Regions from separate parts of the Cupriavidus oxalaticus genome, predicted to be linked through region 2. Evidence: predicted binding sites of a transcription regulator. Region 2 holds the regulator's gene; the other holds the start of a gene.
What was found. Region 2 encodes sigma-54, which starts transcription at its own class of promoters, with help from an activator protein. Its sites were predicted from a motif close to TGGCANGNAANCTGCTTT; they were not measured.
Positions count from the first base shown of each region.

Region 1: urtA (urea ABC transporter substrate-binding protein) is a predicted target of sigma-54. The motif match lies at 2,570-2,587, and genes of this name have one in related genera.

Region 1 covers NZ_CP069812.1:1,010,740-1,014,947, forward strand. The annotation lists gene JTE92_RS17005 (gamma-glutamyltransferase family protein) at 62-2,113, opposite strand; gene urtA (urea ABC transporter substrate-binding protein) at 2,640-3,896, shown strand; gene urtB (urea ABC transporter permease subunit UrtB) at 4,090-4,208, shown strand, end outside.
Region 2 covers NZ_CP069812.1:332,162-336,369, reverse strand. The annotation lists gene lptA (lipopolysaccharide transport periplasmic protein LptA) at 64-711, shown strand; gene lptB (LPS export ABC transporter ATP-binding protein) at 766-1,566, shown strand; gene JTE92_RS13905 (RNA polymerase factor sigma-54) at 1,722-3,200, shown strand; gene hpf (ribosome hibernation-promoting factor, HPF/YfiA family) at 3,249-3,599, shown strand; gene ptsN (PTS IIA-like nitrogen regulatory protein PtsN) at 3,961-4,208, shown strand, end outside.

The DNA.
Region 1 (4,208 bases), 680 kb from region 2:
GTCCTGGCATCAAAAGAACGGGGTCCCGTAAGGGACCCCGTTTTTATTTGCCGCTACCGCATCAAGGCTTGAACGTATCGCCCAGCACCACGCCTTCGCGGCGCGGGTCGGCGCCGCCCACCAGCACCGCCGAGCCCCCGATGGTGCTGCGGATGATCGCGCTCAGGCCGCTCGACTGCGCGTTGATGTTGACGGTGTGGCCGAGGTCGCGCAGCCCCCTGACCAGCGGGTCGTTGTCGCCCGCCAGTCCGCCGGACGGCACGCTGGTGTCGACGTTGGGATGCTCGCCGCCGACGATCATGGGCGATCCCGCGGCGCCGTTGGAGCCGCCGAAGTCGATCATCGACACCGCCTGCTGCGCGTCCATGCCCCAGTCCAGCGACGCGACCAGCGTCTTGGCCACGTACTGGATGATGGTGGCACCGCCCGGCGACCCGGTGGTCATGTAGAAGTCGCCGCGCGAGCCATCGGCATTGCGCTTGAACACCAGCGTCGGCGACATCGAGCTGCGCGGCCGCTTGCCCGGCTGCACACGGTTGGCGACCAGCACGCCGTCCACGGAAGGCGCGGCGTTGAAGTCGGTCAGCTCGTTGTTCAGCAGGAAGCCGTTGGTCATGTGGTAGGACCCCAGCCCCGACTCGATGGTGGTGGTCATCGACACCACGTTGCCGTACTTGTCGTGCAGCGACAGGTGGGTGGTGCCGCGCTCCTCCACGGACGACGGCGACAGCGGCACGTCGCCCAGGTTGCCAGCCGCCACCGGCGTTGTCAGCACACCGGTCGTGCTGATCAGGCTGGCGCGCTGGCTCAGGTAGGGCTTGTTCAGCATGCTGTCCCAGCCGCCGCCCGGCAGGCCGATGAAGTCGGTGTCGGCCACGTACTTGTTGCGGTCGGCATAGGCCAGGTGGCCGGCTTCCCCTAGCAGGTGGGCGCCCAGCACGCTGGGCCGGCCGCCATTCTGGTCGACCAGCGTCGGCGCATGGCTGGCCATGTCGAAGTTCTCGACGATGCCCAGGATCTGCGCCACCGCGATGCCGCCGGAGGAGGGCGGCGGCATGCCGCATATCTCGTACTGGCGATAGGTGGTGCAGACCGCCGTGCGCTTCTTGGCCTGGTAGTTGGCGAGGTCGTCCAGCGTGGTCACGCCCGGCGTGGTGTTGCCGTCGTAGGTGGTCTGGATCTTGGCGACGATGGCCTGGGCGATCGGGCCGTTCTTGTAGAAGGCGTCGGCGCCGTCAGAGGCGATGGCGCTGAACACATTGGCCAGCGCCGGGTTCTTGATGATGGTGTTGACCGCGCGCGGGGTGCCGTCGGGATTCAGGAAATACGCCGCCATCTCCGGATCGCGCTGGATATTGGCCACCGTGGTCGTGCCGGAGATCGCGGCGGCCATGCGCGGCGGGATGGCGAAGCCGTCCGTGGCCAGCTTGATGGCCGGCGAGAACAGCGCCTTCCACGGCTGCTTGCCGTGCTCGCTGTGGGCCAGTTCGAGCACGCGCAGCGTGCCGGGTGTGCCGATCGAGCGGCCACTGCGTACCGCGCTGGGCGCCGGCGCGGTCTGGTCGGACGCGGACTTCCACTGGATGTAGTTTTCGTCGGCGCCTGCCGGGGCGGTCTCGCGGCCATCGTAGGCGGTCACGGCCTTGGTCGCCGCGTCGTAATACATGATGAAGGCGCCGCCGCCGATGCCGGAAGACTGCGGCTCTACCAGGTTCAATACCATCTGCGCGGCGACCGCGGCATCGACGGCGGTGCCGCCGTCCTTGAGCACGTCGCAGGCGACCTTGGTCGAGAGCGGGTTGTTGGTCACCGCCATATAGGTCTTGCTGTAGACCGTCGCCTTGGGCGCGTAGCCGGTGGCCTGCTCGGGCGCGCTGGGATCGCCGGGCAGCACCACGGCCTGGCCGCCGGTGCTGCCGTCGAGTTCGCAGCCGGAGGGCGTGGCCGGCGGCGTGGTGACGACCGGTGGCGGGTCGTCGCCGCCTCCGCATGCGCCCAGCGCCAGGGTGAAGACGGCCAGGGCCAGGATGCCCTTGCGGCGGGGTGAGCACGAGGCCTGGAGCGACGATTGCGGGACGGCGGTTGACGCCGTCTGATCTTCGGATAACGGCATGGCTTCTCTCTGGTTGTGTGGACCCGCGTTCTTGTGCCGACCGGCGCCTGGCGCGATCGGCTGCCGCGTCATGGCGGGGTGGACGGCGGCTACCTCTTACCGTAGGTTGGCCGCGCGCCTGTCTTAATGGATGGTTGTACCGATTTACAGTCATCCAATTCGGGTTTAAAAGACTGCTTACTTCCGCGTGGATTGTCGCCATTGGCAAGCCGCGTACGCTTCAGCGCCTTTTCCCCTTGCGCAGTGCGCCGCCGACCGGCAGCGGACGACACGACCGATTCTGGCGCATGGCCGCGACCCGCTCGCGGACACCATGCACCGTCACTGCTCCCATTTGTCCCGTTGCACCGTCTCAGTGCCGACTCGCGCCGCACGCTCGTGGTGCGCGATGGTTTCCCACGACCCGGTGAAGCCATGCGCGCCGCGCGTAGCAGCCGGGTTGCCGCTCAAAACCGATGGCACGCTAGTTGCAGATGCATCACCCCGGGGAGCGTGTCCCTACTAACACCACAAACGGGAGCTGCAAATGCAACGACGTGACATGCTGAAGCTGTCGGCCATCGCCGCCGCGGCAATGATCGGTACCAGCCCGCTGGCCATGGCGCAGTCCAGGGAACCGATCAAGGTCGGGATCCTGCACTCGCTGTCCGGCACGATGGCCATCTCGGAGACGTCGCTGAAAGACGTGGCCCTGATGACCATCGACGAGATCAACAAGAGCGGCGGCGTGCTCGGACGCAAGCTCGAGCCGGTGGTGGTGGACCCGGCCTCCAACTGGCCGCTGTTCGCCGAGAAGGCGCGTCAGCTGGTCAGCAAGGACAAGGTCGCGGTGACCTTCGGCTGCTGGACCTCGGTGTCGCGCAAGTCGGTGCTGCCGGTCTATGAAGAACTGAACTCGCTGCTGTTCTACCCGGTGCAGTACGAAGGCGAGGAAATGTCGAAGAACGTCTTCTACACCGGCGCCGCGCCCAACCAGCAGGCGATCCCGGCAGTGGAATACCTGATGAGCAAGGAAGGCGGCGGTGCCAAGCGCTTCTTCCTGCTTGGCACCGACTATGTCTACCCGCGCACCACCAACAAGATCCTGCGCGCCTTCCTGAAGAGCAAGGGCGTTGCCGACAAGGACATCGAAGAGGTCTACACCCCGTTCGGCCACAGCGACTACCAGACCATCGTCGCCAATATCAAGAAGTTCTCGCAGGGCGGCAAGACCGCGGTGATCTCGACCATCAATGGCGATTCCAACGTGCCGTTCTACAAGGAGCTGGGCAATGCCGGCCTGAAGGCCAAGGACGTGCCGGTGGTGGCGTTCTCGGTGGGCGAGGAAGAACTGCGCGGCATCGACACCAAGCCGCTGGTCGGCCACCTGGCGGCATGGAACTACTTCATGTCGGTCAAGAATCCGCAGAACGACGCCTTCAGGAAGCAGTGGGCGGCGTGGGTCAAGGCCAACAACCTGCCGGGCGGCGACAAGCGCGTGACCAACGACCCGATGGAAGCCACCTATGTCGGCATCCACATGTGGGCGCAGGCCGTGAAGAAGGCCGGCACCACCGATACCGACAAGGTGCGCGCGGCGATGTACGGCCAGACCTTCAAGGCGCCGGACGGCTTCACGCTGACCATGGGCGAGAACCACCACCTGTACAAGCCGGTGATGATCGGCGAAGTGAAGGGCGATGGGCAGTTCTCGGTGGTGTGGAAGACGCCGAAGGCGGTGCGCGCGCAGCCGTGGAGCCCGTTCATCGCCGGGAATGAAGGGAAGCCGGACAAGGTGATGTAAGGCAGTCTCTACCTGCCGGTTTCTCCCCTCTCCCGCTTGCGGGAGAGGGGCCGGGGGTGAGGGCGGGCGCTGGCAGATCCGACGGCACTCACTTCGTCATAAACGCCGGCCCTCACCCCCAACCCCTCTCCCACGCAGTGGGAGAGGGGAGCAAACACCCAGTCTGCCAACACTTTCGCTTCTGCCAGCCTCTATGCGCTATCCGATATCTCGAACCGCCATGCCCTGGCTGCGCGCCTTGCTGGCAGTGCTGCTGCTGGCCTCAGCGCCGTGGGCCACCGCGCTGACGCAGGCCGACCTGAAGCCGCTGGC
Region 2 (4,208 bases):
CCCGCACGACCCGCCCGATCTGCATAACCCGCACCACCACGCCCTCTAGCCACTGCTGCCAACATGACTGCTTCCCTGACGACTTCGTCCCGTCGACACGCCGCCCCGGCCCTGCTCGCCGCGGCCATGGCCTTCGGCCTGCTGCTGGCCCAGCCCGCGCTGGCCGAGCGCGCGGACCGCGACAAGCCGATGGTGCTGGAGGCCGACAACGCCAGCTACGACGACGTCAAGCAGATCTATACGCTGACCGGCAACGTGGTGCTGACCAAGGGCACGATGATCCTGAAGTCGGATGCGGCCGAACTGCGCACCGACCCCGAGGGCTACCAGTTCGCGGTGGCCACCTCCAAGCCGGGCAAGCAGGCCTATATCCGCCAGAAGCGCGAAGGCGTCGACGAGTACATCGACGGCTGGGGCGACCGCATCGAATACGACGGCAAGCAGGAGCTGTCCAAGCTGATCGGCCATGCGCGCATGGCGCGCCTGCAGGGCGCCAAGATGCTCGACGAGATCCGCGGCGCGGTGCTGACCTACGACAGCCGCAAGGAGTTCTACACGGCTGCCGGCGGCGGCGACAACACCTCGGCCGCCAATCCGTCGGGCCGCGTGCGCGCGGTGCTGTCGCCGCGGCAGGACCCGAATGCGCAGGGTTCGGCCAGCGGCTCGCCGCTGGACCTGAAGCCGGCGCCCGCGCCCGCCAACAAACCCTGACGCCGGGCGGGGGCTCGCTGCCTCGCCTGAAACGCTGAACGCCAGACTGTGCCAATGACCGATACCGCCACCATCGCCGAAAAGCCCTCCGTCCAAGCCACGGCCGTCCTCGAAGGCGGCAGCACGCTGGTCGTGCGCCACCTGAAGAAGCGCTACGGCTCGCGCACCGTGGTCAAGGATGTCTCGCTGGACGTAAAGAGCGGCGAAGTGGTCGGCCTGCTCGGCCCCAACGGCGCGGGCAAGACCACCTCGTTCTACATGATCGTGGGGCTGGTGAACCTGGACGAGGGCGATATCGTGCTCGACGGCGACCACATCAGCGGCCTGCCGATCCACGAGCGCGCGCGCATGGGCCTGTCCTACCTGCCGCAGGAAGCATCGGTCTTCCGCAAGCTCAACGTCGAGGAAAACATCCGCGCCGTGCTGGAGCTGCAGGTGGAAAACGGCAAACCGCTGGCCAAGGCCGAGATCGACCGCAGGCTCGACGCGCTGCTCGACGACCTGCAGATTGCGCACCTGCGCAACAACCCCGCGCTGTCGCTGTCCGGCGGCGAACGCCGCCGCGTGGAAATCGCGCGCGCGCTGGCCTCGTCGCCGCGCTTCATCCTGCTGGATGAACCGTTCGCCGGCGTGGACCCGATCGCAGTGGGCGAGATCCAGCGCATCGTCAGCTTCCTGAAGGCGCGCAACATCGGCGTGCTGATCACCGACCACAACGTGCGCGAAACGCTTGGCATCTGCGACCACGCGTACATCATCAGCGAAGGCACCGTGCTGGCCGCCGGGCAGCCCGAAGAGATCATCGCCAACGAATCGGTGCGGCGCGTCTACCTGGGCGAAAACTTCCGCATGTGATGTACCCGCCTGCCCGCAGCGGCAGGCCATTGATTCTCCCCGCTTTCGGCCCCATGATCTCGATATGGGCCAGCCCACTGCCGGCGTCGATCAAGCCGCGACATCGATAGCAATTTCCGTTCCAACGACGGAAAGATGCGCATAAAATAGGTCGCATGAAACCGTCGCTACAGCTCCGCCTCTCCCAGCACCTGGCACTGACACCGCAACTGCAGCAGTCGATCAGGCTGTTGCAGCTTTCAACGCTGGAATTGCAGCAGGAAGTCGAACAGGCGCTCACGGAAAACCCCCTGCTCGAACGCGAGAACGACTGGATCGAAAGCCCGCTGCGCGTGGCCGCCGATGGTTCGGTCAACGTGCAGAGCGCGCCGGCGCCGGCACCCGCCGAACCGCAAGGCAACGGCGAGGCACGCAGCGATGGCGCGGCCGACGACGACAGCTACGGCGACAGCAATGGCGGCGAAGACTATGGCGGCGACTGGAGCCTGGACGACTTCGCGCGCCGCCCGCAAGGCGACGAAGACGAGAAGACGCCGATGCAGCTGCGCGAAGCCGAGCCCACGCTGCGCGAATACCTGATGGAACAGCTCACGCCGCTGAAGATCTCGGTGCGCGACAAGGGCCTGGCCATCTTCCTGATCGAATCGCTCGACGACGACGGCTACCTCGGTGCAACGCTCGAAGAGATCTGCGCCGAACTGCCGGAAGAACTCGAGTTCGAGATCGAGGAATTGCAGGCGATGCTAACGCTGCTGCAAAGCTTCGACCCGCCGGGCGTGGGCGCGCGCAACGCGGCCGAGTGCCTGGGCCTGCAATTGCGCCGGCTGCAGCACCCGCAGCGCGAACTGGCGCTGAACATCGTGCACAACCACCTCGAGCTGCTGGCGGTGCGCGACTACACGCGCCTGAAAAAAGCCCTGCAGGTAGACGAGCCTGCACTCAAGGCCGCTCACGAACTGATCCGCTCGCTGGCGCCCTATCCGGGCCACGCCTACAGCCGCCCCGAAGCCGACTTTGTGGTGCCCGATGTGTTCGTGCGCAAGAGCGGCAGCGGCTGGATCGCGCAGCTCAATCCGGATGTGATGCCGAGGCTGCGCATCAACGACATGTACGCGCAGATCCTGCGCGGCGCGAAAGGCGAGTCGGGTACCGCGGGCCTGCAGCAGAAACTGCAGGAAGCACGCTGGCTGATCAAGAATATCCAGCAAAGGTTCGACACGATCCTGCGTGTCTCACAGGCCATTGTCGAGCGTCAAAAGAACTTTTTCACGCACGGCGAAATCGCCATGCGCCCCTTGGTTTTGCGGGAGATTGCCGATACACTGGGATTACACGAGTCAACCATCTCCCGGGTGACGACCAATAAATACATGGCAACGCCGATGGGTACTTTCGAACTGAAGTACTTCTTCGGCAGCCACGTGTCCACCGAAACCGGTGGCGCGGCTTCATCAACGGCCATCCGCGCCTTGATCAAGCAACTGATAGGAGCCGAAGACCCGAGGAATCCCCTTTCCGACAGTCGCATCGCCGAACTGCTGGGTGAGCAAGGCTTCGTTGTCGCACGTCGCACCGTTGCCAAATATCGCGAAGCCCTGAAGATCCCCGCAGTGAATCTCCGCAAGTCTTTGTAGCCGAGCCCACCGCCTGCCTGGTGAGGCTCTTTCAGAAGGAGAAGCGCTATGAACTTCAAGATCAGTGGACACCACCTTGACATCACGCCGCCGTTGCGTGAGTACGTGGAAACGAAGCTGGAGCGAATCGTCAGGCATTTCGATCAGGTCATTGGCGTTAGCGTGCTGCTCTCTGTCGACAATCACAAGGAAAAGGACAGGCGGCAATATGCGGAAATCAATCTACATCTCAGGGGCAAGGACATCTTCGTTGAAGCGCATCATGAAGACCTGTATGCGGCGATCGACGCACTAGTCGACAAGCTGGACCGTCAGGTACTGCGCTACAAGGACCGCGTGCAAGGCCACGACCGCGAAGCGGTCAAGTACCAGATGGCCGCAGCGCAGATGCAGCAATGAGCGTGCCCGGTGGCCCCGCAGAGGGCCGCTGAATCAAGACTGAACAAGGCAAGCCGCGCATAGCGCGGCTTTTTTGCGCCTGTGGCGCCCGAGCAAAGGCTCGTCACCCGTTTGAGACGGAGTGTTCGCAACGGCCGCGGCAGGGTGTATGCTGCGCCATACATGCAGAGCCGCATCCCGCCCGCGCCCGGTTAAGGTGCGGACGCCAACCGGGGCGGCGCTGCGCTGCACAATCACAGGGAGGCCGCTGCTCTATAATGGCCGGACGCCTCGGCATTGCCGGCGACCGGCAGCCTCCGAGCCACACACTGCCCCGCGGAACGGCGGATCCGCCCGCTAACTGAAATCCTGCGCATCGCCCATGAATCGTTTGGCCAAATTGCTGCCACCCGGCAACATCACCCTCGACGTCAGCGTCACCAGCAAGAAGCGTGTGTTCGAGCAGGCCGGGCTCCTCTTCGAGAACAACCATGGCGTGGCGCGCGCCACCGTGACCGACAACCTGTTCGCGCGCGAGTCGCTGGGCTCCACCGGACTCGGCGCCGGCGTGGCGATCCCGCATGGCCGCATCAAGGGCCTGAAGCAGCCGCTGGCCGCCTTCATGCGCCT